DNA from 2 places in the Trichocoleus sp. FACHB-46 genome. Region 2 is predicted to be linked to the other one. Evidence: riboswitches for the same ligand, from Rfam matches in the RefSeq annotation. Region 2 holds a riboswitch; the other holds the start of a gene.

Region 1 (16,006 bases), on a different contig from region 2:
TTAGTCTCAAGTTAGCTCATGCTTGGTCGATCGCTCTGCTAAATCTCTGAAGGATCTACGCCTAATTCTCGTAATTTCTCGGCCAAGCGATCGGCTCTTTGCTGTTCTTGTTCAGCCCGCTGCCACGCATGTCCAGCTCGCTGTCGTTCCGCCTCCGCCGATTCTTCTGGCGTGGGTACTAGCTGGCCTTCAGCCGTAAAGAAGCGCAACTGAGCTTTATGAATGCCCAAAAATAGCTGTAATTGCTGACTCCAGAGCAAACCTTGAGAATTAGGTTCTAGAGGTTCATAGCGGCCATCTACCAGGTGAAAACCAGCAAATTCCAGGCGTTCCGGGTCGAACCAGAAATAGTCTGGGGTCCGAAAAATATCTTGATAAATTTGCTTTTTCAACCCTCGGTCGGTATCAGCAGTAGAGGGCGATAGCAGCTCCACGATGATGTTGGGATATTTGCCGTCTTCTTCCCAAACTACCCAACTTTTCCGAGGCTTCCGCTCTGTGCCAAGCACGACAAAGAAATCTGGCCCCCGGAATTGCTCGGACTTGCGCTGGCGAGGGCTGTAATAAATGGTGAGATTGCCTGCCGCAAAATAATCGTCGCGGGCTGTTAGTCCTCCCTGGTGCCAGCACCAATCCAGGCACTTTAACAGCAGCAGGAGTTGTTGCAAATGCAAATAGCTTTCCAAGGGTGGCTCATCACTCAGCAAGTCACTGGGGGGAAATATAACATCCTCTAGTGCATCTTCTGGCGTGCCCAAGTTAGGCGCATAAGTCATGGCAGCGGTGGCAACTCTAAGCTTAGTTTAGCCAAGTTTCTGATGGGTTCCGGCTCATCTTCACCGAGTCGTGATTTCCCCTAGGCGATCGCCCGTTCTATTGGAGACAATAGAAGGTAGAGATTTTGATTCAAGTTCCCGCCTGACTTCAGGCATCTAGTTATTGCACCCCAAACCTATGAAACTCGAAGAAATTCTGCCGCAACTGCAAGCGTGGTTTCTGCCAGAAGAGCACAAAGAGCGAGACTTGCCCGGAGGCGGACGTTGGTTTTTTGTGCCGCACCAAATTATTACGCAACGGCTCAATGCGGTCTGCCCTGGGGAATGGAGTAGCCAATATAGCGACCCGATTACGACAGGCGACTATACCGTGATTCGCTGCGAACTTACTATCTGTGGGGTCACGCGCACTGGCATTGGCGACGACAAAACCTTTCCAGAGATGAACGATCGCGGTAAAGCCAAAATCATTGGGACACCACCTGTGCGCGCTTTTCGTAACGCCTTCAAAGATGCAGCCGAGCAGTTTGGCCTGTGTGCTTACCTCGATGAGCAAAAGGGGCGGCAAGGCAAAGAATCCTTTATCCGCTACATGCAGGGAAAAGGCGATGGCAGAGCCGCTAAGTTTGCTTTGGAGAACGGTTGGAGCGGGGAGCCTACGCCGATCGCAGAGGGTCCGGTGGGTCGCGAGCGGTTGATGCAGGAAACTACTCACGAGATGAAGCGTTTGGGCTGGACTGAGCTTCAGGGCCGTAACTATCTCAAGCAGCAGTTTGCAGGTAAGGAGACTCGCTCAAAGCTGACTAACAACGAATTGAGCCAATTTCTGGCCTACCTGAAGTCCCAAGTTCCAGCAGCGATCGCTAAAACAGCGTAGCTATTCTCGACCTGGCCAGTGGCGGATCACTTCTGCGACTGACCAAGCTTGGGCGATCGCCCCTTGGGGATTGTGAGGGGCATCGCCATCAAAAATTTCGGAAATCGAACCGAGGCAAGCTTGTTGTTGCAGGTGATCAAGCAATGGTTGCCAGTCAAAAGGTAAGGGTTCGCTGTCCTGGGTGTCGAAGAAGCGTTCCCAAGCTCGCACAAAAGGACCAATTAACCAGCTCCAAACGGTGCCTTGATGGTAAGCACAATCACGAATCGGTTGGGGTGCCACACCTCCTGGTTGACCCAGATAGTACCCCACGTAGTCAGGATCAGCAGGGTCGAGGCTGCGTAAGCCATAGGGAGTGAGTAGGCGATCGCGAGCCACTTGCAACACCTGACGCGCTTGTTCTGCTGGAAAGCCGCAGTGGTGCAGAGACAACGCCAGAACTGCATTGGGACGGATTTTGGGGTCTGGGCGATCGTCCGGTTCAATGGTGTCGTAAAAGTATTGCTGCTCGCGATTCCAAAACTGCTGCAGCGACGCTTGGACCTGATCGGCATGTTGGCGGTAGCGTCGAGCTTGGTTAACCAACGTCTCAGGATTAGTAACAGCCTCTTTATCTAAGCGTTCAGCCCACTGGCTCGCCCAGCGCAGAGCTGAGTACCACAAAGCATTGATTTCTATCGGCTTGCCCCGCCGAGGCGTAATCGGCTTACCCTCAACTACCGCATCCATCCAGGTGAGGGCCACGCCGGGAGCATCCCAGGTGACGAGGCCATCCGCGGCATCCACCCGGATGTTGTAGAGTGTACCTGCAATAAAAGCTTTGTAGATTTTTTGCACCACTGGGTATTGTTGCGCCAAGAATTCCCAGTCTGCGGTTGCTTCCAGATAAAGACCAAGAATTTCAATCCACCACAAAGCAGCATCAATGCTGTTGTAGGAAGGCTGCACACCCACGTCGGGAAAGGCGTTCGGAATCAGACCCAAGTGGCAATAGTGCCCAAAAGTTTGCAATAAGCCTTTGGCTAAGTCAAAACGTTGCGTTGCCAAGGCTAACCCTGGTAGGGCAATCAGCGTGTCCCGTCCCCAATCGTTAAACCAGGGATATCCAGCAATCACAGTTGGGCCTGTAATCGAAGCGCGATACACCAAAAATTGGTCGCCTGCCCGGAGTAATTGATGCCATAAATGACTCGCATCGCTAGGTTTTAACTCAGGCGGTTTTTCTGGGGGAGTGCAGGTTAGAGCTCGAGCAGACGCAGGTAGAACCGCAGCAAAGTCGTGGGCCAATCGCTGTTGCTCGGCTTGAATGGCTACTGTGAACAAGGAGTGATTGAGCAAAGGCAGCTCTGATTCTGGCCAACCGACGCTAGCCTCTAGAGTTAACTGATCACCGGGTTGCAGAACCGCAGTCAAATACCCAGGGCTGTAGAGGTCTTCGTAGTCGGCTAGTCCGCGTTGAGTTTCTGCTGGGTAGTGGTAGTTCCAGTACCAGAGGCCATCGGGTTCATAGTTGCCTTGCGTCCAGCGTAGATGCCACGGTGTGCCTACCATACCAGGCCGAATCGCTTGCAACAGCAGTTGTTGTGGCCCCACAATTTGGGAAAAACGGACCTCCGGTTCAGCTCGTTGTTGATGGTGAAAATCGCGATCGCCAATCAAAGGCCGCAATCTTAGTGTTGCTACCTCACTGCCTGCATAGCTGTATTGGATCAAAGTTTGGTGTCTAAAGCAAGATGACGTATTATTCTGGGCAAGAGATGACGTGGAGTCGCGATCGCTTACCCAGCCATAGGGCAAGATCAATCGGCGGGTGAGTTGCCCAGGAAAGTCTCCCCAAACCCAAGTTGGAACAGGGTCCACCGTAAAAGATCGCAAAAGTCTAAAGCCCTGAGGAGCAATGGCATCGTTTAACCAATAATGCGTGCCTAAGGCAAAGACCTGTCCCGCAATCTCCAAACTTGCTTCAATGTGAGAAAGGAGGAGCGTGCGTTGGCTAGGCGGATCGAGGGCGGCAAATAGCCAACCATGATAGGTGCGAGTATGAGCATCACAAACGGTTCCACTGGCAAAGCTACCTAATCCATTCGTTAGTAGCCATTCCCGTGTATCTAAATCATCCATGCTGCTTAAGTTTTTATACTTAGTGTATGGCCTTCCTGCTGAATTGTCTGCGGTCTGATGGTAAAACCCTAACCTAAACGTTCTAGACGTTGTAGAGAAATCTTGCAGCTTGTCACTTCAGCCCTAGAGAAACTACTTATGGCATTAAAATAAAAGTCGGACTTAGCACCTGGGCAAGCTTCAACTTTGAAACCCGCTACTAGATCAAAGCCATGAGAGACTTTTTGGTTAACGTATCTCGCTACCCCACCTACTTCATCAGTATTGGTTTGGGAGTCTTCCTAAATGCTGTCAGACCTTTAATCCCTCTTTTTAAGAAGCCCACCACCGCGATCGCCTTGACAGGCATCTTCGTCGCAGGCTTGGTCTTTCTCAGTCTGACGCTCCGGGCCATGCTAGGACTAAGCCCTGCATAAGCACTTCATTTCTCTGGAGAGAGGTTGACTGCTCAACCCCTGCCTAAATTAGAAGTCTGTACCGAACATCTGCCCTGACACGAGGCTCATGTTTCGAGTACGGACGCAGTAAAATGTACGTCTCGCTTTCGAGTTAAAGAGCAGGTTTGTTATGGCTACTAGTCGTCGCGTCTCTCGCGTTTCAGAATTAATTAAACGAGAAGTCAGCCAAATGCTCCTCTCTGGCATTAAAGATGACCGAGTGGGTACGGGTATGGTCAGCGTCACCGACGTAGACGTATCGGGCGATTTGCAGCATGCCAAAGTCTTCGTCAGCATTTATGGCAGCGATGAAGCGAGAGAGGAGACAATGGCGGGGCTGAAGTCAGCGACAGGCTATGTTCGTAGCGAACTAGGACAGCGGGTTCGGCTGCGACGCACCCCAGAAGTGATTTTTGTCGAAGATCGCTCTATTGAGCGCGGCACCCGTGTTCTCTCTCTGATTAACCAGTTGAGTCAAGACCGCAAGCCTGACGATGCAGCCGCAGAAATTGACCAAGACGCAGACGACTGGGAGCAAGATTTGGTTGGAGCTGAAGATGAGGATGAGGATTAAAACCTTTGGTCGGATCTAGCGTGACTTCTCCATTGCCCAACTGGGAGAGCTTATCCCTGGCTGAGCAAGTGGCTCAGATGGTTGTTGTCCGAGCCTCAGGGTATTTGTTTGACCATCAAATTCAGTATCCCGTTTGGGAGCCTCCTGCTGCCACATTGCAGCACTGGGTGCAAGATCTGGGTGTAGGTGGCGTGATTTTGTTAGGTGGGAGTGCCGCCGAAATTGCCCTGCGATCGCAACAACTCCAAGAGTGGGCGCAAATTCCCCTCCTAATTGCCGCTGATATTGAGGAAGGGGTAGGGCAGCGCTTTTCCGGTGCCACTTGGTTTCCGCCCCCGATGGCCCTCAACGCGATCGCCCAAACTAATTTAGCCCAAGCTTTGCACTATGCCGAGGCGATGGGAGCTTACACGGCTCAAGAAGCGCTAGCGATCGGCCTTAACTGGGTGTTGGCTCCAACTGTGGATGTCAACAACAATTCCCACAACCCAGTGATCAACGTCCGGGCATTTGGGGAAACGCCAGAAACGGTATCGAAGCTGGCAACGGCGTTTATTCAAGGTGCTCAACAGCATCCAGTTCTAACGGCTGCTAAACATTTTCCAGGCCATGGCGACACTGCTACAGATTCGCACCTGGATTTGCCCGTTCTTACGCATTCTGAAAAACGTTTTGCTGAGATTGAACTGCCTCCTTTCAAGAGTGCGATCGCGGCAGGTGTCGATGCGGTAATGAGTGCTCACCTGCAAATCCCTGCGTGGGATGCCCAGTTTCCGGCGACCCTTTCTCACCGGATTCTGACTCAAGAACTGCGGCAAAACTTAGGCTTCGAGGGCTTGATTGTCACCGATGCCTTAGTCATGGGCGCGATCGCTAACCGCTATGGCGTGAATGAAGCGCCAGTGTTGGCCGTGGAAGCAGGCGCAGACATTTTGTTGATGCCGCTTGACCCCGAAGGTGCCATCAAAGCGGTATGTGAAGCCGTAGAAACAGGTCGGATTACGCCAGAACGCATTCAAGCGTCGGTAGAACGGATTTGGCGGGCCAAGTTCAAAGTTTGCTCCCCGATGCCCGAAAGTGCTGACATCACCCACGCTTGGGAAAATTTACCGCCACCGCCAATTCAGTTAGAGCAACTCTCGACGCCAGAGGCGATCGCCACCGTCAATGGCATCCTCCAGGACTCCATGCAGATGCACCTGCCTAAAGAGTCGCGTCTGAGTCAACCGAGCGAGGGCCAAACTTTACGTAATGTCGTGGTGGTGGACGATGCCTTAGCTGCTGGTGAGTTTTTAGGACGATATACCCCGGCGATCGCCCTACCCCAGAACAAGGGTTATCACTTGCAATTGGTAGATAGTCATACTCCAGCGATCGCCTTTGAGTCTCAACTCACAACTCCCCAACCAACCCTGCTGCAACTATTTATTCGTGGCAACCCGTTCCGGGGCAGTGCTGGGCTGACTCAGACAGCGCAAGATTGGTTTAAATTTTTGCTGGAAACGAATCAACTCCAAGCATTGGTGATCTACGGTAGTCCTTATGCATTGGAGAAATTTATTCCCCACCTTCCTGCTGATGTACCCTATGTCTTTACCTACGGCCAAATGCCTGCCGCCCAAGCGATCGCTCTAGACGCTTTATTCAACCCGCAAGTCTGAGGGCACCCCTCTCCTACAAGGAGAGGGGACGGGGGAGCGGTTAAGCACCCAACCAACGGGCAATATCTTTAGCGTGGTAGGTGAGGATCAGGTCAGCACCCGCACGCTTGAAGCTGGTCATGGTTTCCATCACGACTTTTTCTTCGTCGATCCAGCCGTTGAGGGCTGCGGCTTTCACCATCGAGTATTCACCGGATACGTTATAAGCTGCGACAGGCAAGTTGGTTGCCTCTTTAACGCGCCAGATGATGTCCATGTAGGCCAGCGCAGGCTTGACCATCAGCATGTCCGCGCCTTCGGCAATGTCCAGCTCAATTTCCTTAAGGGCTTCACGGGCATTGCCAGGGTCCATCTGGTAGGTACGACGATCGCCAAACTGAGGCGCAGAATCAGCCGCATCCCGGAAAGGGCCGTAGTAGGCAGAGGCGTACTTGGCGGCGTAGGAAAGAATCGGCAGATCTTGGAAACCTGCTTCATCCAAGCCCTGACGAATCGCTTGCACAAAGCCATCCATCATTCCAGAAGGCGCGATGATGTCAGCACCTGCTTTTGCTTGGGAAACTGCTGTTTTCTTCAGCAGCTCTAAAGTAGGGTCATTCAGCACCCGTCCACTCAAATCCCCCACTTGCAAGTAGCCGCAGTGACCATGAGAGGTGTACTCGCACAGGCAGGTGTCAACAATGACGATCAGGTCAGGGACTGCTTCTTTGACCGCAGTCGCCGCTTTCTGGACCATGCCACACTCATGCCAAGCCCCTGTTGCGTCGGTGTCTTTGTCGGCGGGAATGCCAAACAGAATAATTGCGGGAATGCCCAAGTCATAGACTTCCTTGGCTTCCTCCACAATTTTGTCGATGGAGAGTTGGTAAACGCCTGGCATGGAGCGAACTTCCTGAGCGATCGCCTCTCCCGGAACGGCAAACAGCGGGTAGATCAAATCGCTGGTGGTGACAATAGTTTCACGTACCATCCGACGAAGCTGAGGATTGGCACGCAAGCGGCGAGGGCGATGGGTCGGAAACATAGCGTCTACTAAAGGTAAAAATTTAGAAAAACCTACCTGGCTTAGCAACCTCGTAACGAAAGGTTAGCTAACTCTCAAATTTCTCAACAGTCTACTAGTTTAAGGCTTGTTGCTTGCCCACTCACAACTCAGTAACGTTCTGTAAAACTCCGGATTTTAAGCAAACAAAATAGGGGCACAGCATGCTGTGCCCCCACAATCGATTTAGCAAATCGCGATCGCCTTAGCTTATGCAGTAACTGCAACAGGAGCTTCAGCAGCAGCGGGATAAACGCTGACTTTCTTGCCGCTCTTACCTTTTCTTTCGAAGGTGACAACACCATCAACGAGAGCGAAGAGAGTGTCATCGCTGCCACGACCGACGTTGCTACCAGGGTGGAACTTGGTGCCACGTTGACGCACTAGGATGTTGCCAGCACGAACCACTTGACCGCCGAAGCGCTTGACGCCGAGGCGCTGAGCATTTGAGTCGCGACCGTTACGAGTACTACCTGTACCTTTCTTATGAGCCATTGTTCCCTCAGAGATCTCTACAAGTTTTGCAAGTTGACAACGCTGCCTGACTTGATCTTAGCCTTCGCCCGCACCCAACTCGGTGCCATTCAGGTTGATGGAGTTGATCATCAAGCGGGTTAATTCTTGACGGTGACCCTGCTTCTTACGGGTTTTTTTCTTAGGCTGCATCTTGTACACGATGATTTTACGGCCTCGCAGTTGGCGCAGGATGGTACCTTGAACTGCTGCCCCTGCTACTAAAGGCTGACCAACAGAAATTTCACCGTCGTTTTGCACAAATAGCACTTTGTCAATGGTGACAGCGGCATCGACATCACCCGCAATCCGCTCTACATCATAAAAGCGACCGGGTTCTACCCGCAGTTGCTTACCACCCGTCTCAATAATTGCGTAAGCCATGAAATTCTCCTAACAGTTGCCGTACAGGTAGCTGGCTAATGCTCTTTATGAAATGCTTTGCACAATCAGCATGCCAGCTTTTTGTGATGCCTTCACCTGGTCCGAGCAGGAATAGACAGACAATTTGCCATTATGTCTAATTTAACGCCTTGCTGTCAAGGAGCGATCGTGGTTGTCGCCGTTGTTGTATCCATAAGCCCAGTCCTAAGCCGACCAGCAAAATGCTGATAAAGTAGCCAAGGGAAAGGAGGCGCGATCGCAACGGTGGCTCTACGCCCTCAACTTCAATCTCTTGAGCCACTTTGAAGGATGAAAACTGACGAGCCGCACCGGGTTTGGGTGTGACTTCAACTTCCACTTGATGGGGTGCGCCATCAAAAAACTGTTGTTGCCAAGCAAATTCACCTTGGTTATTGGGTGTTGCTTGGTGAGTAAATGCAACCCAGCCTGCTTCTAAAGATTTGGCTTTGATGTCAAACACCACATCAGTTGCTGGTTGACCCGTTTTCACATCGATCGCCTGTACAGCCAACTCAGCAGGTTCGCCTACCATGGCATGGTGATGCCCTAACAGCTTCACCTCCAAGCCTTGCGTGTTCGCACTAGACGGCAAAGCGGCGATCGCCTTATCTCTATGCTCATGTTCGTGAGAGTGCTCATGGGAGTGAGACAGTTCAGCACTAATATTGACGACTAGCAGAGCAGCGATCGCGACCACAATGGCTCCGCTCAGCAACAGCCGAACTCGCTGAGGGGCAATTTCTCCAGGTTGCAACTCTTGCTTGCCACCAATCACCCAACCGCCGCCGAAACCTACTGCCACCAAAATCACGGCTAGGATGGCGAAGTTGCGATATTTAATTGAATTTTCGGCGACGGACAAAGTTAAGGTTTGCTGGAAAGGTGCAAAGGCATTAGCAACGGTTGGTATAACTTCGACTTGGAGTTGGTAGTCACCGCGAATCGGGAGCATTTGCTGAAATTGCAGTTGACCGTTAGCGGCGATCGCCGCCAAATCCAGTAGCTTGGTGCCCTCAACGATGGGAAAGTCGGTGGGCAACCAAGGATTCGTAGGCGGGGTTAGCAGTTTGACATGAATGTTGGCATTTTGCAGTGGCTTCCCGGTTGCATCCAGCGCTTGTAGCGTCATTTGCACTGGATTTTGGGGCTGCGCGGCATCGGCCTCAAAGGGTAGTAACTGAGTGGTAGATGGTTCAGTTGCCAGCTTCACCGATGGCTGTAGGAGTTGCGATCGCCCAACCGCACCATAGCCTAAAGCTCCTAGCAGCCCTAATAAGCTGAGGAGCGAAACAAGTTTAATTTTTGCCATTATGACTTAGAACCTTTGAGGATGCTGAGAGATAAGAATTCTGACGAAGCGCGAAATTCTAGTGGCAGCTAACACTCAAGGTATGGTGGCGTAGCGAGTGCATTTGGTTGTGGGCGGCAGGATAGCTTGAGAAGTAAACCGTCCAGAGCGTCAACGCACACAAGGAAGTAAATAAGGTGGCTTGCACAGGCACCGAAAGTGTCCAACGGACGGCCTGTTGCTGAAGTGAGCCAGAAGTTAGGGATGCAGTTCTCATGGTGTACCTCGCACTTTAGAGCTATAGAACTTCCCACCGGCGGGCATCCTGGCTAGGAAATTTTTACTTAGCTGAGCAAAAAATTCCTTCACAGTTGCGGGACAGCGTCGGATTTGCACCGAACTTTCCCCGTTACCTCTAGTGACTGTTCCTCACTAGAACCGCATGAGTAGGGCAATCATATCACTGTTTATTGACATAAACGTTTTTGCCACAAAACTGCGACCCCAGATTTTGGTTCCTAGCGTAGCATTTCTTCTAAGGCATGCTGGCTCCATAGAGTTTGGTATAGTCCAGGCTGCTTGAGCAGTTGATCATGGGTGCCCATTTGGACAATGTGACCGTGATCCATGACAAAAATGCGATCGGCGGTAGCGGCGGCGGCCAGTTGGTGAGAGATAAACAGCACCGTTTTACGTTGTGTACCTTCCGACAAATTTTTCAGAATTTGGGTGGCGGTTTGGTTATCTACGCTAGAGAGGGCATCATCCAAAATCAAAATGGGCGCATCAACCAATAAAGCTCTGCCTAGGGCGCTGCGTTGGCGTTGCCCACCAGACAACGTAATCCCTCGTTCACCTACCACTGTTTCGTACTGGTGCGGGAAATTGAGAATTTCTTGGTGAATTTGAGCTTGTTTGGACGCGTACTCTACCTCTGGCTGTTCTGCTAGAGGGTCGCCATAGCGGATATTGTTCTTGACTGTGGTGCTGAAGAGGAAGCTGTCTTGGGGCACATACGCGATCGCAGATCGCAAATCCTGCAAGCGCAACTGAGTAATGTCGTAGTCATCGACAAACAGTTGCTCTGACACAATATCCAGCAGTCGGGGGATCGCATTTGCCAAGGTGGACTTACCTGACCCAATTGGCCCTACGATCGCGACGGTTTCTCCCGGTTCGATTGTGAAGCTGACATTTTGCAGCGCTGGTATGACGGCGCCAGGATAGGTAAAGCTGAGATCACGGGCGCTGAGGCGACCTTTGACCTCTGCTAGAGTTAACGGCACCACATCGGGCTCGTTTTTGATCTTCGGTTCCACCGTCAAAATTGACTCGACGCGATCGATACTGACTTCACCCCGTTGATAGGCTGTAATCGTGAAGCCGAGCAGTGCCGTGGGGAAGATCAGGCGTTCGACATATAGGAGCAAGGCGATAAAGTCACCGACACTCAGCGCTCCCGTGGCGATCGCTCTGGCCCCCTGCCACAACAGCACCAAAATGCTGAGGCTGGCGATGCCGATCAACAAAGGAAATAAGGTATTGCGGGTTCTAGCTAGCTTCAGATTGGCTTTGAGCAGTTGCTGATTCAGTTGTCGGAAGGCTCGCCGCTCATTTTCCTCTTGAGCGTAGATCTTGATCAAGGCGATGCCGCTCATGTCCTCTTGAATCAGATCGCTCATTTTAGACAGTTCTTCTTGCACCTCTAGCTGCTCATTGCGGAGGCGATCGCTAAACAAACGCACCAACATCAACATGAATGGGTAAGGTGCGATCGCCAGTAAGCTCAGCTTCCAGTCAATCGTCAGCATGACGGGCAAGGTCAAAGTATAGGCAAAGACGGTATTTGCCAAACTGAGCACAGCAAACCCCACCAACCGCCGAATATTGTCTACATCACTTGTCGCGCGGCTAATGAGATCCCCAGCAGTGTTGAGTGAGAAGTAAAACGGCTCTAGGGTTAGCAAGTGATTGAAGATCTTCTGCTTCAAGTCAAATTCGACCTGCCTCCCGGTGCCAAAGAGCAAAATCCGAGAGGCCATGCGAATTCCCCACATGACCGACGCTAGGGCCAAAATCAGCCCTACATAGTACAAAACTTGGTCGAAGCTGAAGGTGACTTGAAGGTCGTCAACAGCGTCGCGGATGACCAGCGGGATATAGACCCCAACTAAATTGACGATCAGCAGCGATAAAACACCTAAAACAGTAGTTTTCCAGTGGGGTTGTAAGTAAGCCGCAAGTTTCCGTAGCTGAGAGCGAGCCATGAGCAAAAATCCAGCAACCTTTTGATCATCCTAAACGAATTACCTCAGCAGCAGGCAACTCCCCTGCGAGCCAAGCTAAATGCCCAAAGGTGCGAGCCAGCCGCGTAAGAAGTAGTACACCGAGAGCAAATATTCCTCAATCACGCGAGTCGTGACTACCAGAGTGTCAGCGCTGGGGACAAAGTCGGCAATCCGTAATCTGCGCTTGAGACTGCCACCCGACTCAAAGGTATAAAAATTCGTGGGTCGAGGAATAACTCGAATGCCTACCCTGGCAAAGGTTAAAGCGGCTCGCCTAGTATTCGTGGCAGAAGAAACTAAGATCACGCGATCGCCCAACCGCCGCTCCATCAAAATTCGTCCTACGGCGACAGCGCTAGTACGCACATCCACGCCAGTCGGTTCCACCACAATGTCGTCTCTAGCCACTCCCATATTGATCAGTAAGGTTTCAATGTCCCTCGCTTCCACGATTTCCTCAGGCTTGCCTTGCAAATCGCCCCTAGGGCCTGCACTGACGATCACCAAAGGCCTATTCCCTAGCCGTAGTTGGTCTTGATACAGTTGGGCAGCGTAAATAATGCGATCGCCCGTATCCGTCAGCTGAATCTGCCGCCGATAGGGTAGATTCGCCTGCGTGGTTCCCCATCCCAACACCACGATCGCTGCTGCTGTTTGTCCTTCTGGAGGGGTCAGCGTCGTCGGGCACTGGAGGTCACAAAGTTCCCGCCGTTGCTGATCGAACTGAATGGCGGCCTGCTCGGTTTTTTGGGCCAGTGCATAGGCCACAAAAGGAGTACTGGAAATTAGCAAAATTAACAGGGCAGCGATCACCAAAGTACCCCCCGGCTTTTTCAGCCCGCCTTTATCCATCTTGGCGGCAGCAGCAGCTAGCAGCAACAACGATAAGCCAAGCGGCTTGAAGGGCAGCGATAACACGCTCCAAACTGTGGAGACGACTCGGCTGGTTGGCGTTAGGAAGGCCAGAATGATGAATAACACCATCACAAAGGCACCGAGCCAAGTGTAGTACTCCTTCGGAATCAGCTTCTGTAGGACGTACCAGATAATTATGCCGACTAGCAGCCACAGCAGAACTAAGGTTAATAGTTCAAACATTGCGGCACTTCCTCACATCACCAACTAGGGAGTTTTGCTTTACTGGCGGTACTAATGACATCGCTCGGTATGTCAGTTCTTGTCTGAGCCCATTGATTTGCATTTGTGAATGTTCAAGCAACTCTCCCGTAGTTGCGCTAACGCTAGCATGAAGTGAGGACAACAAAGCATCATCAATCTGTTTTCCAGCCCGCTATTTGTGACTCTGAGGCTCCATTGCCCCGCTACAAAAAACCACCCTGCCGTTTTAAGGACAGAGTGGTGGAACTAGAGCATGCTGTCTTTTTTCAGCCTTGAAAGTGAGGCGATCGCGGCTGAGTTCGTGGGTTAGTAGGCCCCAGTTTTGGCAAAAATCACAAATACGGTTTTGAAGATGATTGTCAAATCGTACAGAGGGGTCCAATGGGTTTGGTAGCGCAAATCTAGCTCAACAATCTTCTCGAAGTCCTTGACTGAAGAACGACCATTCACTTGCCATTCTCCCGTAATACCGGGCTTGACACACAAGCGCTGCCAATGGTGCTCATCATAGTGAACGACTTCGTCACCAGTTGGGGGGCGAGTGCCGACCAAACTCATTTCCCCGCTCAGCACATTCCAGAATTGGGGAAATTCATCAAGGCTAGTGCGTCTCAAAAAACGACCGACTTGAGTGACGCGAGGATCTTCGCGGTTCTTGAAGATTAAGCCTTGGGCTTCGTTGGGAATCAGCGCCTTAAGAGCTTCAGCATTTTCCACCATAGAGCGGAATTTGCGGATCTCAAAAGGTCGACCATGTAGGCCGTAACGCTTTTGCTTATAGAAAATTGGGCCAGGGCTATCTAGCTTGATCGCGATCGCCACAGGGACGAACACGAGCGCCAGAATCAATAGGCCGATTACACTGCCGAAAATGTCAAGCAACCGTTTCGCTACAGAGCAGGTTGATGGATGAGGAACCTGAAAGACAGATTCCGGTACAGTGAAGGGGCTAGATATCGGAGACAATACAGAATGCGTCGTCATGACAAGCCTGTCACTATAGGACCGTAGAAGCACGTACGCACCACTAATATATAGACGGGACTCGATTAACAGTGATAGCCCTCTCCACAAGGCTTGTCCAAATCTTCATTGCCTGGTTCATAACCCTGCGGTTTTATAAAGATTCGATGAAGCTGCTTTGGAATTTCAGCCTAACGCGTGTAAGCAGCATTGCTGATAGTTGAAACCCTAAGTTAGCTGCTTGACCAGCCTGTCTTGATCTTCTAGATTTTGAATCCCTCAATTTGGTGGCCTCAAACAGCCGAAGCTCGGCGATCTCTACCCAAAAGATTTACCTAACACAAGACTTAAATTCGACTCGTTTGAGCTTACCCCTTCCTTCTGAGTCAGCCATCATGGACCTGCGTAAAACTTTTATCGAGCCAAATACCTTCAGGTCACTATGCTGAGCTAATGCAATTTGTGTTGGCTATCAAGTGAGGGCCGCTCAGGGATTAAATTGAGTAGATTTGCAAACCTGGCGGGTTAATCCGGAGAAGATGCTACAACAGATGATTATTCATGTCTTAGCTGAGTCAAATCATCGGTACTAGCTTGATACCTTTGTACGCTGGAATATGGCTGTACAGCCCGAAAAGCTAGCTTCAGAGAGCAGTGATGCCTTGACAACTAACAGCTAAGAGTTTACGACTTTAGGGTGCAAACGCTAACTCAGGCCTAGGAAACTAGGTTTTGGCTCAAACTGCAATCTGATGATAAGGACTCTGAGGCGTGGAAGTAAGAGTAAGCCGCTTAGAATCGATTATTCAGCAAATTGGTGAAGCTGTACTAGTGACCACCGAGACCATTGACCGCTTGGCGGAGCGTGTAGATGCTTTAGCAGTTCAGGTACAACAACAATCTCAACAGGTGCAGCAACAGGGATACCAAATCTTTGCTTTGAGCGATGCTGTGCAGACGTTGGCTGAAACTCAAAACCATTCCCTGGAGCGATTGAATCACCTTACTGAGGCATTGGAACGTTTGGTTATTTCGATTGATGACAGCAGCGATAATAGTGACTATTAGGCTACTATCAGCCGCTCTCGGAGCTACTGCCTGCGGCTAGTCATCCTCATTTGGGATTGCTATAGTCATCCAAAGCAATCACGAAACCTGGTTGTCTGGTACGGAGTCTGGTACAGGTTTCGAGGTGTAAACCAACACTAATGGCAGACATAAAGTTAACGATGCCCCGACACTTGAGCTTAAGTAACGTAAATTTACGTATTAGTAAGCGATATTTTTACCCATGTGGGTGAGGGCCAAGCGGAAGGGTTGGCCACAAACTCTATAGGTAGGGACTAAAAGGATCGCAACTCCAATGAGACTGGCAGACAAACTGGCAAATGACTGGCGATCGCAACTTGAAACAGACTGCTCAGAGCAATCTGTGGCGCATCGGGAAAGTATTATCCGTTGGCTGATGGGAGAGGATTTAGCGCGTTTTGACACGTTAACTTCTGACCAACTCGCGATTGTTCAGCAAGCAATGGATTATCGCTATCGCATTTTGCAGCAGCGCTATCTGGGTGTAGGGCCAGAGCGGGCTTACCGTAAGCTCATTCAGCGCCTTAGTAGCTTATTTCTCATTCGTAACAAGATTAAGACTTGGGTCGCACTCAGCCGCGATCGCCAACGCTCTGTCGTCGATGTGTTGCAGGAAGTGATTCAGGAACTGTTGCAAAGTGACGGCTACATGCAACAGCAAGTCACTTGGATTGCTCAATGCACCTCAGACTCCCGGATGCGGAATAACTTGCTCCTAGCGAGCGTCGAGGAGTACTGCCTCAGACCCATCCGCAATCAACCGTTGCTCGTCTATCGCTTTGTTAACTACTTGCGCCGCTCTCAACGCGGTGGCATGACTCAAGTTCCCAGTGGCGATTTAGTGCGGCTAGTT
Region 2 (16,006 bases):
GTAGGGCACTCTGCTAACCTCCCTGCCTGATTTAGGTTACGGATGAAACCGTCGTGGCTTGCAGTTCATTCAGGCGAGCGAGCACTTCGCTGCTGTGGACAACAGGGTTAACGCCTGTGAAACGCTCCCGCAAAACTCCTTCAGGATCGATGATGAAGGTATGCCGTGCCGAGAGGAAGCCTAACCAAGAGCCGTAAGCTTTGCTCACACTGCCATCTGCATCCGCCAAGAGCGGAAACTTTAAGCCTTCTGAGTCACAGAACTCTGCGTGAGAATCGACGGAATCAGCGCTCACCCCCAAAATTTCGGTATTTTTGGCTGAGTACTTTGGTAGATCCTGCTGGAAGCGACGAGCTTCCAAGGTGCAACCAGAGGTAAAGTCCTTGGGATAGAAGTAGACAACTACCCACTTACCTCGATAGTCGACGAGCGAAATTGCTCCATCTCCCGTATTGGTCGGCAAGGTAAATTCTGGCGCGGGTCGGTTGAGTTCTGGCAACTTGCCACCGAGCGCATGGGCTGCTGGTACTAGATTAAAGACCGCCAATATGGCGAGAACGTAAGCGAAGAGAGCACCGAGCAACGTACGACGAGAGATCATGGTCAAGATGTAGGGCTGTACTTAACACAAGTTTACATATTTCTCAGGTATCTTAGCCTCTGTTTAGCGGTAGTCCCAGGATCTTCACAAAAAGTTCGCGATCGCCCGCTCGTTACCAGATTGCTCTTTAAGATGCCAACATCCTGATTGATCGAAGCGGATAAGCATCTGTTCGCCCTGCTCGACACTTAACAGAACTGGCTACGATGAAATGAGGCGTTTATTGTCTTTAAAGAAAGCGCTGATTTCCCTGGAGGTTCACTTTGGATAGTTCTCGGCCTCAATTTGATCCTGATGCCAATTTAGTTGCCGCTGACCAAACCAGTGGGGATTGGCAGCAGACCAACTTGGACGCAGAACTGGAAAATGCCATCTTTAGCTTTGAAGACATTCAGGCAGAACTCAATTACAAGCAAGCCCAAGATGCCCTACGCGAGATTGTGGGTCATCTAGATTTAACACCGCAAGAACGCGCTGGACTGGAGCCAGAAATTCAAGGTCTAGAGCGCATGCTGGATAAGCTAGACCGTTCTGTGGTGCATATTGCTGTGTTTGGCATGGTGGGGCGGGGTAAGTCTTCTTTACTGAATGCACTGCTCGGTCAAGACCTCTTTGAGGTTGGCCCTATTCATGGGGTGACGCAGGTGATTCAGAGCGCGGACTGGAGCCTGCGAAGAGAGGCGGTGGCGGGAAGCGATCGCGACATTATTCGGGTAGCGTTGCCAGGAGTGGGTGACTCGCGGATTGAGCTGATTGATACTCCCGGCATTGATGAAGTGGATGGTGAAAAGCGCGAAGCTTTGGCGCGTCAAGTGGCAAAACAGGCAGATTTGATTCTGTTTTTAGTCGCGGGTGACATGACCAAAGTAGAGTACGAAGCGCTGTCAGAATTGCGGGAAGCCAGCAAACCGATTCTGTTGGTATTTAACAAGATTGACCAATATCCTGATGCCGATCGCACGGCAATCTATCAAAAAATTCGGGATGAGCGAGTTAAAGAATTGCTCTCTCCAGAAGAGATTGTGATGGCAGCGGCTTCTCCCCTAATTGCTAAGGCTGTACGTCACCCAGATGGCAAAATGACTGCCCAATTAAGCCGAGGCATTCCGGAAGTTGGAGAGTTAAAGCTCAAAATTTTGGAGATTCTGCACCGAGAAGGCAAATCTCTGGTGGCCCTCAACACTATGCTCTATGCCGATGATGTCAATGAGCAACTGGTGCAGCGGAAGATGGAAATTCGCGATCGCAGTGCCAACCAAATTATTTGGAATGGAGTCATGACCAAAGCGGTGGCGATCGCCCTCAACCCCATCACGGTCATCGATGTGTTGGGAAGTGCGGCCATTGATGTAGCGTTGATTCTGACGCTATCGAAGCTTTACGGCATCTCTATGACTCAAAAAAACGCCATTAATTTGTTGCAAAAAATTGCGCTGACAATGGGTGGAATCAGTGCCAGTGAGCTTCTGGTGACGTTTGGATTGAGTTCTCTGAAAGGGCTGTTGGGTGCTTCGGTTCCAGCCACCGGAGGACTGGCGATCGCCCCCTATCTTTCTGTTGCCATTACTCAGGCGGGTGTAGCAGGCGTTTCTACTTATGGGATTGGTCACATCACCAAAGCCTACCTCGCCAACGGAGCCACCTGGGGACCAGAAGGACCAAAAGCAGTCGTGACCCGGATTTTGGCTTCTCTGGACGAAGAATCAATTTTGGGTCGCATTAAAGATGAATTGCGGGCCAAGCTGGATCTGTCTACCAAACGAGCGCAAGCCAAGGCCAATTCTTCAGAAGAGCAAGTTTAAATCGCTAAAACGTCACGACAGTCCGAATTGCCTCACCTTTGTGCATCAGGTCGAAGGCTTCATTGATTTGCTCGACTGGCACCACATTAGTGATCAGATCATCAATGTTGATTTTGCCGTCCATGTACCAATCCACAATCTTGGGCACATCGGTACGGCCTCTCGCTCCCCCAAACGCAGAGCCTTTCCAGACGCGGCCAGTCACTAATTGAAATGGACGAGTGCTGATTTCTTGGCCTGCTCCCGCCACCCCAATGATGATGCTGACACCCCAACCTTTATGGCAACACTCTAGGGCTTGACGCATGACGTTGACGTTGCCAATACACTCAAAGCTGTAATCAGCGCCACCTTTAGTTAGTTCCACCAAGTGAGCTACCAGATCGCCCTCCACTTCTTTAGGGTTGACGAAATGGGTCATGCCTAATTTTTCGGCTAAGACACGTTTCTGGGGGTTGAGGTCTACACCCACAATCATGTTGGCTCCCACCATCCGGGCACCCTGGATTACATTGAGGCCAATACCGCCCAAGCCGAACACAACTACATTCGCACCAGGCTCAACTTTGGCGGTATAGAGAACAGCGCCAATCCCGGTGGTGACACCACAGCCGATATAGCAAACTTTGTCAAAGGGAGCATCTTCACGAATTTTGGCCACAGCAATTTCAGGCAGCACCGTGTAGTTGGCAAAGGTGGAGGTGCCCATGTAGTGATGGATCATTTTGCCAGCGATCGAGAAACGACTGGTGCCATTGGGCATCAAACCTCGGCCTTGCGTGCCTCGAATGGCTTGGCACAGGTTAGTTTTGAAGCTGAGGCAATACTCGCAATTGCGGCATTCGGGAGTGTAGAGCGGAATCACATGATCGCCAGGTTTTACCGAAGTGACTCCTGGGCCAACTTCCACCACCACACCAGCACCTTCGTGCCCCAAAATGGCCGGAAACAAGCCTTCTGGGTCAGCACCAGAAAGCGTAAAGGCATCAGTGTGACAAATTCCTGTCGCTTTGATTTCGACTAGCACTTCCCCTGCTTGGGGGTTTTCTAGCTGCACCGTTTCAATAGTCAACGGCTTCCCAGCTTCAAAGGCAACTGCGGCTTTTACGTCCATGACACGGCTCCTAACATCACTCTCTCAGACATACTCTGGCTTAATAGACGGTTTCGTCTTCTTTTCGCCATGCGGGATCGACAATACAGATAAACACAAGCGGTTCGCTGCCAGTATTGCGAATAAACTGCTTAGCGTCGGGTGGAATATAAACGGCGTCCCCCGGTTCCACCATTTGGGTTTCGTCTCCAATGTGCATCTCTCCTCGACCGCTGAGAATGTAGTAGACCTCAGAGGTAGTGAGAGAATGAGGCGTGGAGGTTTCCCCAACCGGAACGATCGCGTGGGCTAGACTGTAGCGCAAATCTATCGCTTGCTTGTCGGGATGGAAGAGTTCTCGCAGCAAGGTACTGTCGCCTGCCACAAATTCTTCGCAGTCGTAGAGTTTTCGTACTAACATTCCTAAGTCTCACGCGATCGCTGGCAACGATTGTAGAGCACTAGAGCTATGATCGAACGCTCAGACAATGAGGAGCGATCGCGCTCAGAACCTTTAGAAGCAATCCTTAGTAGTGAGAAACGGGTAGGGGCTGGGAGGTAGGTTCGTAGTCAGGGCAGTAGATCGCATCTTCAGAGAGGGCTGTGGCGGGATGCACAGTGCATTTGAGGTGATAGTCTCCGGTGAAAAACTCACAGTTGGCACAAGGGATTTGGTGCATGCGCTTGGCACTCGTTACACCATCCCGCACCGCTGACCAAGTGTTCCAACTCACTAAAATAACTAGACCCCAAGCCGTAATAAAGCAAACAGGAATCAGAATTGGCTGAATAACCTGAATCAGGAAATACAGCAGTTGCAATAGGCTAATCAAGAGGGTGTCAAACATAAGAAGTACTGCTGCCACCGATTAGTTTTAATTACCAATCGATCGCAGGAAATGCAAGTGGTTTGTAAAAGTTTTTGAGACATCTCCCCTTCTGGCCGTGTCGGTTGATGGGGTTGTCTTAATTCCAAAATTAGCAATCGCTAAACTAGAAAGCCTGTGCCGTTGGATGCATCTGTTTTTATCGGCTTTTTATCTGGGGGTTTATGCCATTGCACCATAGTTCGGGGCGTTGGCGATTGGGCTTAGCTTTGTCCCTGCTGACCGTATTGCTTTGGGGAGTGCTGCCAGTGGCGCTAATGGTGACGTTGCAGGTGTTGGATGTATACACCGTCACTTGGTTTCGGTTCCTGATTTCCTTTGGGCTGCTGGCGCTATATTTGGCAAGCCGCAAACAATTACCCACTCTAGAAAAGCTGCGATCGCCCGGATTATGGAAGCTGTTGGCGATCGCGACTGTATTTCTGGCGATCAACTATTTGCTGTTTCTACAAGGGCTGGCTCAAACTTCACCCGCTAATGCCCAAGTGCTGATTCAGTTGGCTCCCGTTTCGATGGGTTTAGGGGCTTTGTGGGTGTTTAAGGAGCGTTACAGCTTGCGCCAGTGGACAGGTTTAGCTCTGCTGACGCTGGGATTTTCCTTGTTTTTTCATGAGCAACTGCAAGCACTCGTGACTAGCTCGGCTCAATACTTGGGTGGGAGTGGTTTGTTGGTTTTGGCTGCGATCGCTTGGGCGGTTTATGCCTTAGCTCAAAAGCAACTGCTCCAAACCTTGCCGTCAGCCACAATCATGATGGCGATTTATGGTGGGGCGACGCTTCTGTTTACTCCAACTGCTGCCCCGCAAAAACTTCTCAGTTTGGATACATTTCATTGGATTGCCTTGCTCTTTTGCGCGTTAAATACTTTGATTGCTTATGGTGCCTTTGCGGAAGCGCTGGATCATTGGGAAGCCTCTAGAGTTAGTGCGGTTCTCTCGCTGACTCCAGTAGTGACCATTGGCACTATGTTAGGATTGCCTGTCTTCTGGCCGACCCTAATTGCCCCGGAGCAACTAACTATTTTAGGGATTGTGGGGGCGATTTTTGTGGTGTCGGGGTCTTTTGCGATCGCCTTAGGCCAAAGACCAAAGAGAGACCCATCTGCAGTAAAATCATAAAAAGATCTAAACTCCGACCGGAAAACCGGAGTTTTGTGTCATGATCACAAGTTAGAATATTTGCTTCTGACTCGCATACTTAGACCACAGGAAATCTCGGTTATGGTTCTCCAACTTGGTGACGTAGTTCCCAACTTTACGCAGCAATCCAGCGAAGGCGAAATCAACTTCTATGACTGGGCTGGCGATAGCTGGGTTGTTTTCTTCTCTCACCCTGCTGACTACACGCCAGTTTGCACCACCGAACTTGGCGAAGTTGCTAAGCTCAAGCCTGAATTCGACAAGCGCAATGCTAAAGTGATCGCGCTAAGTGTTGATGATGCTGAGTCCCACAAAGGCTGGATCGGTGACATCAACGAAATTCAGAACACTACGGTTAACTACCCAATCTTGGCAGACGACGACAAGAAGGTGTCTGATCTGTACGGCATGATTCACCCCAATGCCAATGCCAAGTTGACGGTTCGCACCGTATTCGTGATCGATCCTCAAAGAAAACTGCGTTTGACGATCACCTATCCCCCCAGCACTGGTCGTAACTTCCAAGAAATCTTGCGGGTCATCGACTCTCTGCAGCTGACCGACAACTACAGCGTTGCCACTCCTGTGAACTGGAAAGATGGCGATGATGTTGTAGTCGTACCTTCTATCCCCACCGAAGAAGCGAAGCAGAAGTTCCCCAAAGGTGTGACCGAAATCAGACCTTACCTCCGCATGACCCCCCAACCCGACAAATAAGCGGCTCGCGGTCAAATTAATTTCTGTAGGGTGGGCAATGCCCACCTTATTTTTTGGGGAATTTTGGCTGAGGCGATCGCCCCCTAAAACCGCAATCCTGCCACGTCTATGAGTCAAAATTTTTAAAGGGAAGCAATAGGTAAATTGAGCATGGATATTAAAAACGGATTTGTCGGCAGCGTCGGCAACACACCCTTAATTCGGTTGCACAGCTTTAGCGAAGAAACGGGGTGCGAAATTTTAGGCAAGGCCGAGTTCCTTAACCCAGGTGGCTCTGTGAAAGACCGGGCTGCGCTATACATGATTGAAGATGCCGAACGCAAAGGGTTGCTCAAGCCTGGTGGCACCGTAGTAGAAGGCACCGCAGGCAATACAGGCATTGGTTTGGCGCATATCTGCAACGCTAAGGGCTACAAGTGCCTGATCATCATCCCTGACACCCAATCCCAAGAAAAAATTGACACACTACGAACTTTAGGCGCTGAAGTGCGTCCTGTTCCTGCCGTACCTTACAAAGACCCCAACAACTACGTCAGGCTTTCTGGCCGCATTGCAGAAGAGATGGAGAATGCGATCTGGGCAAACCAGTTCGATAACTTAGCCAATCGGTTGGCTCATTACCACACGACTGGGCCAGAAATCTGGGCGCAAACTGAGGGCAAAGTTGATGCTTGGATTACCTCGACTGGCACAGGTGGAACCTACGCTGGGGTGGCAATGTTTCTCAAGGAAAAGAACCCTAACATCAGAGCAGTATTGGCTGACCCAATGGGTAGCGGTCTCTACAGCTATGTGAAAACGGGAGAAATTCACATAGAAGGAAGTTCCATTACCGAGGGTATTGGCAACAGCCGCGTTACAGCCAATATGGAAGGGGCACCTGCGGATGATGCCATTCGCATTCATGACCAAGAGTGTGTAGAGGTTGTGTATCGCCTGCTGCGAGAAGAAGGCTTATTTTTGGGCGGCTCCAGTGGGATTAACGTCGCTGCGTCAGTGGCACTGGCAAAACAAATGGGGCCCGGACATACCATTGTGACTATTTTGTGTGATAGCGGCTCCCGGTATCAATCACGGTTGTTCAATCTGGATTGGCTCGCTCAAAAAGGATTATCTCCAGAAGCGATCGCCACTGCCTAAACTATCTCCCGCCAGCTTCCTTCTAGCACTTCGATGCGCCACCCGCTCTCAAGCTATGGCAACAGCCATATTGGCTAGGGGTATATTCGCCAGGGATATTTGTGGGTGGCATGTGCCATCAGGTTCCCACCCACGACTGAGTAAGCTTCCGCTTGGACTTGCGACCATAAACATAAGCTGACGGATTAAGTCAGTGGAGCGGGTCAGGATAGGAGGCAAAGACATGGTGGAATCTTGGATGATTATTGGTGGCATCACCTTTTTGGTGGCTTTAGGGGCAGCTTGGATCAGACCCCGCGATACTGTCTGGGCAGTAGAGCTACAGCGTCCTTTGTGGCTCTTCTTTGAGCCTCTAATTCCGGTGATTTGGACTTTTGTGTTTAGTTGTGGGGCTGCTTCTGCCTATTTGGTATGGGAAAAGAATCCAGGTAGCTTGCAAATGTGGCTCCTAATGGCGCTGTACCTACTACTAGAAGTAATTACTGTTGCTTACATTCCGCTTACTCTCAGGCTGCGAAATATTAAAGTCGGGGTGGTGTTAGGCGGTATTGGTGTGGTTTTAGGAGTTTTCCTCGCTAGCTCCATCTTGTCAATTTCGGGTTTGGCAGTGCTTTTGCTCTTGCCGTACTTAATTTGGAGTCCGATTGGCACCTATGCCACATTGGAAATGATGCGGCTCAACCCTGAGGCAGCACACTAATCTTTCCGCTGGTCGATTACGGTTGACCTAATGCCCTGACACAATCGCTTCATAACTTACTCTTTGCTCAGAACCGTCAGATCTGATTTGAGCTAAGTGAAGTGTGTGGCCCAGAGGAAGCAAAAAGCATGATCAAGTCTTGGATGGTAATTGCAGCCGTAACCTTTTTAGTGGCGATCGGTGGTAGTGTGATTCGGCCCCGTGATGTGAAATGGTTTCGGCGCTTACGTCGTCCAAGCTGGCTCACTTTTGAACCTGCCATTCCAGTGATTTGGGCGGTGGTTTTTGTCTGTGGCGCATGGTCTGCCTACAACATTTGGGAACGAGACCCTGGCAGCTCAAAAACCTGGTTTCTCATGGGTTTCTATCTGCTATTAGAAATTGTGACAATTGTCTACCAGCCTCTGACGTTGTGGCTGCGTAACCTCACCATTGGTACGTTCATTGGCGGTACTGGAGCAGTTCTAGGTTGGATTCTGGCAGCGGTGGTTGCACCCGTTTCGGCTACTGCCGCTGCCCTCCTCATTCCCTATTTAATCTGGAGCCCGATTGGTACCTATGCGACTTGGGAGTTGGCAAAGCTGAATCCAGAATCTGCTTAAACTTGTGCTTAGATAAGCCAGTCAAAGGGCAGTTTGAGCCATTGCGGTTGGGTCGAAATGTAGCGATCGCGACTTTTGTTCTAAGCTGGATGAGATGAATTGGCTGGTAGACGCAATCAGCCATCTCGGCTTAATAAGGAGAGACCATGACTCGCGCCATAATGGAAACCGCCAAAGGCACGATTAACCTGGAGCTATTTGACCAGGATGCGCCTAACACGGTGCAGAACTTTACCGATCTTGCGAATAAAGGGTTTTACGACGGTCTGACCTTTCACCGCGTGATTTCTGACTTTATGATTCAGGGTGGCTGTCCTCAAGGCACAGGCACTGGAGGTCCGGGCTACAAAATTAAATGCGAAACGGCTGGCAACCCCAACAAGCACTTGGCGGGTAGCCTGTCGATGGCTCACGCTGGTAAAGATACAGGCGGCAGCCAATTCTTTATTTGCCACTCACCTCAGCCCCACCTTGACGGCAAGCACACCGTGTTTGGCAAAACGGAAGATATAGATGTCGTGAATGCAATTCGGAAAGACGACAAAATCTTCTCCGTCAAGATCGAATCCTAGGTAAATCTTAGGTAGAAGTAGTGTCGCGATCGCCTCATGGCTTATCCAAGGAGCGATCGCCCAAGTTCCAAGCAATTCGCGAATACCTAAGCCCCCTATCTAATTGCCATTCCAATAGTCAAAACCGTACCCTAAAACCAACTTCTGGAGGAGGTCTGGAGGACGCAGCCGTCCTTCAGCGGGGGTTTGGGGGCAAGCGCCCCCAAGGGTTTGGTTCTAGTAAATGTGCTTGCACACCCAACTAAAAGATCATCGAGCGATCGCCCTCAACCCCCTCCCCCGCATACAGTCCCAAGAACAGATGGGATAAGATAACGAAGCACACGTGAACAGTAGCCAGATAGGGAAAATCCGGTGCGAGTCCGGTGCTGTGCCGCAGCTGTCAATGGAGCTGAAAATTCGGATTTAGTAGAGTGTCAGCTCTCCTCAGCCAGAACGCCTATCTGTTACCACTTCACTCACTTCCTGCGTCGCACGGGAAAGAGGATTTGACTCATGTTAACTACCAATTCAACCCTGTTGAATACAATCGATGCTGCTGCTCCAGCGGCACAACTACCGCCTCTGCCCATGCAGCGACCTTTACTGCTGATTGGGCATGGCAGTCGGGATGAAGATGGACGGCGGAGCTTTCTCGAATTTGCCGCAGCGTACCAAGCTCTAGATACCTCCCGCCCCGCAGTTCCTTGCTTCCTCGAACTCACCGCTCCCTCCATTCAAGAAGGCGTTGATCAGTGCGTCGAACAGGGCTACACCGAATTTTCCGTTTTGCCAATTTTGCTCTTTGCCGCACGACATAACAAATTTGATGTCACCAACGAACTCGATCGCGCTCGGCAGCGGCATCCCCAGGTCAAGTTTCACTACGGGCGGCACTTTGGCATCACTCCTGGCATTTTGGAGTTGTGGCGATCGCGCCTAGCCGAACTCGACCAACCTCAATGGAACCCCCAAGGCATCGAGCGCAAAGATACCGTCCTGCTGTTTGTGGGGCGTGGAGCCAGCGACCCAGATGCCAACGGTGATGTTTACAAAATGGCTCGGATTCTCTGGGAAGGCAGCGGCTATAGCACCGTCGAAACCTGCTTTATTGGCATCACCCATCCCCGCTTAGAAGAAGGCTTCCGTCGCGCCCGCCTGTATGAACCAAAGCGGATTATCGTCCTGCCTTACTTCTTGTTTACTGGGTTGCTGATGAAGAAAATCTTTGACATCACCACGCAGCAACAAGACCTGCACCCCGACATCTCCATGACCTGCTTGCCAGAAATGGGCTTGCATCCGCAACTCTTCTCCATTTTGCGGGAGCGAGAAATTGAAACCCAACTGGGCCAAGTGCAGATGAACTGCGAGATGTGTAAGTTTCGCTTAGCGGCTGTTGCTAATGGTGGCAGTCATGGCCACGGGCATGATCATGGGCATGGTCACGATCACGGTCATAATCATGAGCAGGCTCACGGACATGAGCACGGCCACGGGCATGGTCACGATCATCCTACCGTTGACCCCTACGCCGAACCCGCTCAATATCACGAGAGAATTTGGCAAGTTCCCTAAAGACCTAGAGCCACTAAAGCGATCGCCAGCTAGACTCTAGAAGGTTGGTTAATGCAAGGGGATGGACAAGAAGTTTCAGACTGGACTAGTCTGCTTACTCTCTTTGATGTTGGTGGTTGTGCTTTTGGTTGTGCCAGCACAGCGGCCTAAGCTACCAGCGGCCCCAGCATTAACCGAGCTACGCGGAGTCTGGCTGACCAATGTAGCAAGTGCGGTCCTGTTTCGGCCTGGGGGAGTCAAGCAAGCCTTCAAGCAGCTATCTCAGCTCCACTTCAATACGGTTTACCCTGTCGTGTGGAACCGGGGGCATACACTCTATCCCAGCTTTGTGCTCAAGCGGAGCATTGGGCGATCGCAAGACCCCATGCTAACGAGTCTGCGTTTAGGCAAAGACGTTTTAGCGGAGATGGTTCAGCAGGGCCATCAACAGGGACTCAGGATCATTCCTTGGTTTGAGTACGGCTTTATGGCTCCCGCTGGCTCGGCATTAGTCCAGCAGCACCCCGATTGGCTCACCAGCCGTCAAGATGGCACTACAGCCATTCGCTCAGATTGGGAGCAATTAGCTTTACCCAATGCTACAAAGTCGCGATCGCCATCCTGGTTAGAATTCGCTCAGCAGAAACTGCGGCAGCCGTTTGGCATCAGTCGAGTTTGGCTGAACCCTCTGCACCCAGAGGTGCAAACCCTGATGGTAGATCTGATTGTAGAAGTCGTGACTCGCTACGATGTCGCTGGGATTCAATTGGATGACCACTTTGGGTTGCCAGTAGATTTTGGTTACGACGATTTTACGGTCAAGCTTTACCAGCAAGAACATGGGAGTAAACCGCCTCCTGATGACCCGCTAGACCCAGAATGGATGCGCTGGCGAGCGAATAAAATTACCGCTTTGATGGAGCAAATTTTTCGCGCCGTGAAAGTGGTGCGGCCCTATTGCTTAATCACGCTATCCCCCAACTCTCAAGGGTTTTCCTACAGAACCTACCTGCAAGATTGGCAAACCTGGGTGCGGCAGGGCTGGATTGAAGAACTGGTTTTACAGGTCTATCGCCAAAGGTTGTCTACTTTTGTAGCGGAACTAAAGCAACCTGCAGTGCAGTTCGCGCGTCAACGGATTCCAGTGGCGATCGGCATTCACACAGGCTCTTGGGGGCAGCCCGTCAACATGCAGCAGATTCAGGAACAAGTCCAGGCTGCGCGTGAGCAAGGGTTTGATGGTGTCTCCTTTTTTTACTGGGAGAGCTTGTGGAGCTATATTGCGCCTGAATCGCCTCAGATGCGGCGGCAAGGATTCAAAACTTTGTTTGTTGCGCCCGCTCAACCCCCCAGGACAAATCGCTAGATGGGTCATTCAACTCCCGCTCTATTTTTAGCCCAGCCTGGACAAAGGTTGGCCTACCGCTTTTGCCTGCAATGGATAGGAGGCAATATTTTAGGATTTTTGATTAGCCTTTATTGGTTAGAAGTGGGCGAAAGAGCCGCTTTGCAAGGCTTGGAAGGCGCGATCGGCGGTACTGTAATTGGTTTAGCGCAGTGGCTAGTGTTGCGACGCTGGTGTCCTCAAGCAGGCTGGTGGATCTTGTCTAGTACCCTCTGCTGGACTGTTTTAGGAGCTAGCAAATTAGGGGCTTTGGGCTGGGTCGTGCCGCAAACCCACTCAGATTTGTTGCGATTGTTCTACGGGCTGGTAGATGGCATGAAGATGGGAGCCATACTCGGAGTGGGCCAATGGCTGGTGTTGCGGCAATGTTTTGCGGATGCAAAAGTCTGGATATGCGTCAGTGTCTTAGCTTGGGCGATCGCGCTTGGCAGCGGTTGGGTGATCGGTGGCTGGCTGCACACGATCACAGGTTTGTTTCTAGGGGAGGTGATTGGGTTAGCCTTAGTTTGGCTACTGATGGCGCTGATGACTGGAGTGGGCTTGGCTCAGTTGCTCCGAGATGCGGCAATCAAGTAACCTAACCCATTGGGGAATCACCAGGACTAGAATAAGTTATGTCTAAAGAATTTGCTGTTGGCGATCGCGTTCGGGTCGTGACGATGCCACCCTATGTCAAGACAGCCGACCCCATGCCGATGTTGCGACCCCCCAATGTAATTCAGTTAGGGGAAGAAGGCACGATTTTGGCTCGTCGCCCCGGCGGCTACTGGAGCATCCACTTTAGCGGCGGCAAGTTTCTGCTCGATAGCCAGTACCTTGAATCTGCTGATGCAACTGCTAACAACGCTGAAGCACTAGAAGCCGAAGTGATTGAATCATCGCACACAGAAACCCTGCCTCCCACTATTGAATAAATCAACAGGAGCGCTTTGAATCTAGCTCCCCTTCCCTCTAGGGAAAGGGCTGGGGGTTAGGTTTTAAAGTGTCACCGGAACCGCGATCGCATTGACTGACGCGGCTGGCCCCACTAAAGAAACGTAAGGCTGAGTGAAATGACGGTAGGCGGCTTGTTGCGCGGCTTCTGGTGTGACTGTGGCGATCGCTTTCTGGAACTGAGCATCAAACTCTACACCCAGCCCTAAGGTTTCGTACCAACCCAAAACTTGGGCGATTTGGGAATTGGTTTGCTTACCGAGGGCGTATTGCCCCAACAATTTATTTTTAGCAGTTTGCAATTCTGCTTCACTCAGCGGAGCGCCGCAGAGGCGCTGAACTTCGTACTGCAATCCCTCTAGGGCAGTAGCCGTATTGTCGGGAGCGGTGCCCATGTAAGTGACAAACTGGGACTGACCTAAGCGGGTGGGGTAGAAAGCAGACACTTCATAGGCTAAACCGCGTTTTTCTCGCAGCTCCACAAACAGGCGACTGGAGAGACCGTTACCCAAATAAGTGTTGAGCAGCTTCAAGGCAATGTAGTCGAGGGCAGCTTCTTCTGTACTGGCTTGGCTTTTGGCGGCGGGAGCGAGGTAGCCCAGCATAATAATCGATTGCTGGGTTTCTTGGGCCGTAACCACCTGCTGCGGCTCTACGGGCACCACAGGTAGCGTCAGGGCAGGAATAGAACTGTCTGGCGCTTGCCAATCTCCAAAGACTTCCTGAATCTGAGCGATCGCGGCTTCTGGAGTGATGCGTCCCACCAAGCTAATCACGATATTGTCAGGACGAAAATAAGTTTGGTGATATTGCTGCAAGTCGCTGCGGCTAAGTTGCGCGACGCTCGCTGCGGTGCCGATGGCGGACAAGGCATAGGGGTGGTCTTGATACATCGCTTGCCGCAGTTGCTCCATTGCCACGGCAAAAGGCTGTTCTTGCTGAGAGCGAATGCTTTGCAAGGTGAGGCGACGCTCTAGCTCTACTTCAGATTCCGGGAAGGTGGGCGATCGCAACAGTTGCCCTGCTAACTCCAATATTTCCACGAAGTCACTGGAAACGGTCTTCAAGCTCATCAAGAAGTAGTCAGTGGCTGCATCCGTGCTGAGGCCCGCACCCACCGACTCGACGCGCTCGGCAATTTCTAAAGAAGATAGCTGATCGGTGCCTTTCGTCAGGACGGAAGCGACCAAGTGAGATAACCCAGCTTGCTCAGGACGCTCCCAAATACTCCCGGCTCGAATGAAGATCCGAGCAGCAATAATGTCGGCGGCAGGGTTCTCTACAGCGAGGACAACCATGCCATTCTCTAGCACTGTGCGATGAACTTGGCGGTTTTGCAGGAAAGGGGTCACACTTTGATCCACGAGCAAACTGATCCTTACTATGCTGGTTTGACTAAGTTTTGGCTGTTTTGATTCTGGCTAAACCGCGTAAATCGCCCCATCTAGTATCTCAACAAAACGTTACGGATTTGCTTCTGCTAGTCTAGCGGTCGCAAGATAGTGGCTGCATAGTGATAAGGAGAGAGATATTGGCTGGCAAGATGTTGCAACTCTTCTGGCTGAAAAGCTTGAATCCTTTGAGGATAGGTGACCGCAACTTGAGCTTTAGCGATCGTGTTGTAGTAGCCGTAAAGCCCTGCTAATTGCCCTGGCGTTTCGGTAGAGAAGGCATAGTCATTACACAGTAAACGCTTACAGCGAGCCAGTTCCTGATCCCGAACCGGAGTGGTTAATAGTTCGGAGAGGCGATCGCAAATAATCGCTTCCACTCGCTCTAAATTTTCTGTGTCTAACCAGACGTTAATCGTAAATAAGCTGGACTCTCGTTGCAGCGAAAAACCACTTTGGATGGCTTGCACTAGATTGCGCTCTTCGCGTAGCTCCCGCACTAAACGCGAGGAGCGACCATCAGCGAGCAAAACTGACAATAAATCCAAGCCATAGGCATGCTGGAGTTGATCGACACCGGGGCCAATCCAAGCCATCATCAGGCGGCTTTGCTCTAGGCGGGGTAAGCCCAACTCTTGGCGACGAATCCCCACAATCGGCGGTTCTGCTTCAATTTCACCAATCGGGCATTCGGTGCGATCGCTAAATTCCCCAAAGGCTTGGCTGACCAGTTCCGTGGCGGCAGTTACATCCAAACCCCCAACTATCGCCACCGTCATATTTTCGGGTTGATAGTGATTGCGGTGAAAGCGGCGCATCGCTTCGGGCGAGTTTTGCAACAGATGGTCTTCTGTCCCCAAAACTGAGCGGCCATAAGGGTGGCGTTGATAGACGCTCTCCATCAGGGCTTGGAAACCAATCCAGTCAGGGTCGTCGTAGGCTTGGCGAATTTCTTCTAGCACCACATCGCGTTCGCGGTCGAACTCCTCGTCGGGAATCGCGGCATGCAGCACCAATTCGGCTAAATGGGGCAGCGTATCGGGCAGATGTTCGGCAGCGGTAGTAATGAAATAGTGAGCGTAATCATGGCTGGTCGCGGCATTACTCACCCCACCGCGACTTTCTATTGCATGGTCAAAGTGACCGGGAGCGAGGCGATCGGTGCCCTTAAAAATCATGTGTTCTAGAAAGTGCGCCATCCCAGACCAGGGTTCTGGCTCCGCGATCGCACCTGCTTGGACCCAGACATCTACGACGGCAACAGGCGTGGCAGCAATTTCTTGGTGAATTACCGTCAACCCGTTGTCCAGCTGAAAAACATTGGCGGGAAAGTTTGAACCGACCAAAAGCTGTGACAACCTTGCTTAACTAAAACAAACTCGAAGTGAATTCGAATTAGACCATCGTAGCGCTTCATGCTCCCTAGTTTCGAAAAGCTTGATACAAATTTGATTTGCCCCTATGGTAACGAGGCGCACCAAATAAAAA

What was found. A riboswitch is a leader RNA that binds a small molecule or an ion and turns the genes downstream of it on or off. The one in region 2 is predicted to bind cobalamin.
Positions count from the first base shown of each region.
Region 1: another riboswitch for cobalamin. It lies ahead of H6F72_RS11325 (CbtB-domain containing protein); the one in region 2 lies ahead of H6F72_RS09815 (sirohydrochlorin chelatase).

Region 1 is NZ_JACJOD010000014.1:215,005-231,010, reverse strand. Features, by position in the region: gene H6F72_RS11375 (Uma2 family endonuclease) at 39-776, opposite strand; gene H6F72_RS11370 (hypothetical protein) at 955-1,653, shown strand; gene H6F72_RS11365 (amylo-alpha-1,6-glucosidase) at 1,654-3,774, opposite strand; gene H6F72_RS11360 (DUF751 family protein) at 3,999-4,190, shown strand; gene rbfA (30S ribosome-binding factor RbfA) at 4,342-4,785, shown strand; gene H6F72_RS11350 (glycoside hydrolase family 3 N-terminal domain-containing protein) at 4,806-6,446, shown strand; gene hemB (porphobilinogen synthase) at 6,487-7,470, opposite strand; gene rpmA (50S ribosomal protein L27) at 7,699-7,983, opposite strand; gene rplU (50S ribosomal protein L21) at 8,041-8,385, opposite strand; gene H6F72_RS11330 (hypothetical protein) at 8,522-9,715, opposite strand; gene H6F72_RS11325 (CbtB-domain containing protein) at 9,774-9,971, opposite strand; cobalamin riboswitch at 9,992-10,152, opposite strand; gene H6F72_RS11320 (ABC transporter ATP-binding protein) at 10,213-11,961, opposite strand; gene H6F72_RS11315 (YdcF family protein) at 12,037-13,080, opposite strand; gene H6F72_RS11310 (sugar transferase) at 13,408-14,085, opposite strand; gene H6F72_RS11305 (hypothetical protein) at 14,836-15,132, shown strand; gene H6F72_RS11300 (HetZ-related protein 2) at 15,428-16,006, shown strand, end outside.
Region 2 is NZ_JACJOD010000013.1:465,427-481,432, reverse strand. Features, by position in the region: gene H6F72_RS09875 (peroxiredoxin) at 32-601, opposite strand; gene H6F72_RS09870 (DUF697 domain-containing protein) at 865-2,403, shown strand; gene H6F72_RS09865 (S-(hydroxymethyl)glutathione dehydrogenase/class III alcohol dehydrogenase) at 2,408-3,517, opposite strand; gene H6F72_RS09860 (cupin domain-containing protein) at 3,558-3,917, opposite strand; gene H6F72_RS09855 (hypothetical protein) at 4,024-4,344, opposite strand; gene H6F72_RS09850 (DMT family transporter) at 4,548-5,501, shown strand; gene H6F72_RS09845 (peroxiredoxin) at 5,604-6,239, shown strand; gene H6F72_RS09840 (cysteine synthase A) at 6,390-7,379, shown strand; gene H6F72_RS09835 (tryptophan-rich sensory protein) at 7,603-8,079, shown strand; gene H6F72_RS09830 (TspO/MBR family protein) at 8,208-8,681, shown strand; gene H6F72_RS09825 (peptidylprolyl isomerase) at 8,828-9,253, shown strand; gene H6F72_RS09820 (hypothetical protein) at 9,274-9,498, shown strand; cobalamin riboswitch at 9,552-9,715, shown strand; gene H6F72_RS09815 (sirohydrochlorin chelatase) at 9,749-10,810, shown strand; gene H6F72_RS09810 (glycoside hydrolase family 10 protein) at 10,872-12,155, shown strand; gene H6F72_RS09805 (hypothetical protein) at 12,156-12,770, shown strand; gene sipA (regulatory protein SipA) at 12,809-13,108, shown strand; gene H6F72_RS09795 (M16 family metallopeptidase) at 13,172-14,491, opposite strand; gene H6F72_RS09790 (pitrilysin family protein) at 14,608-15,864, opposite strand.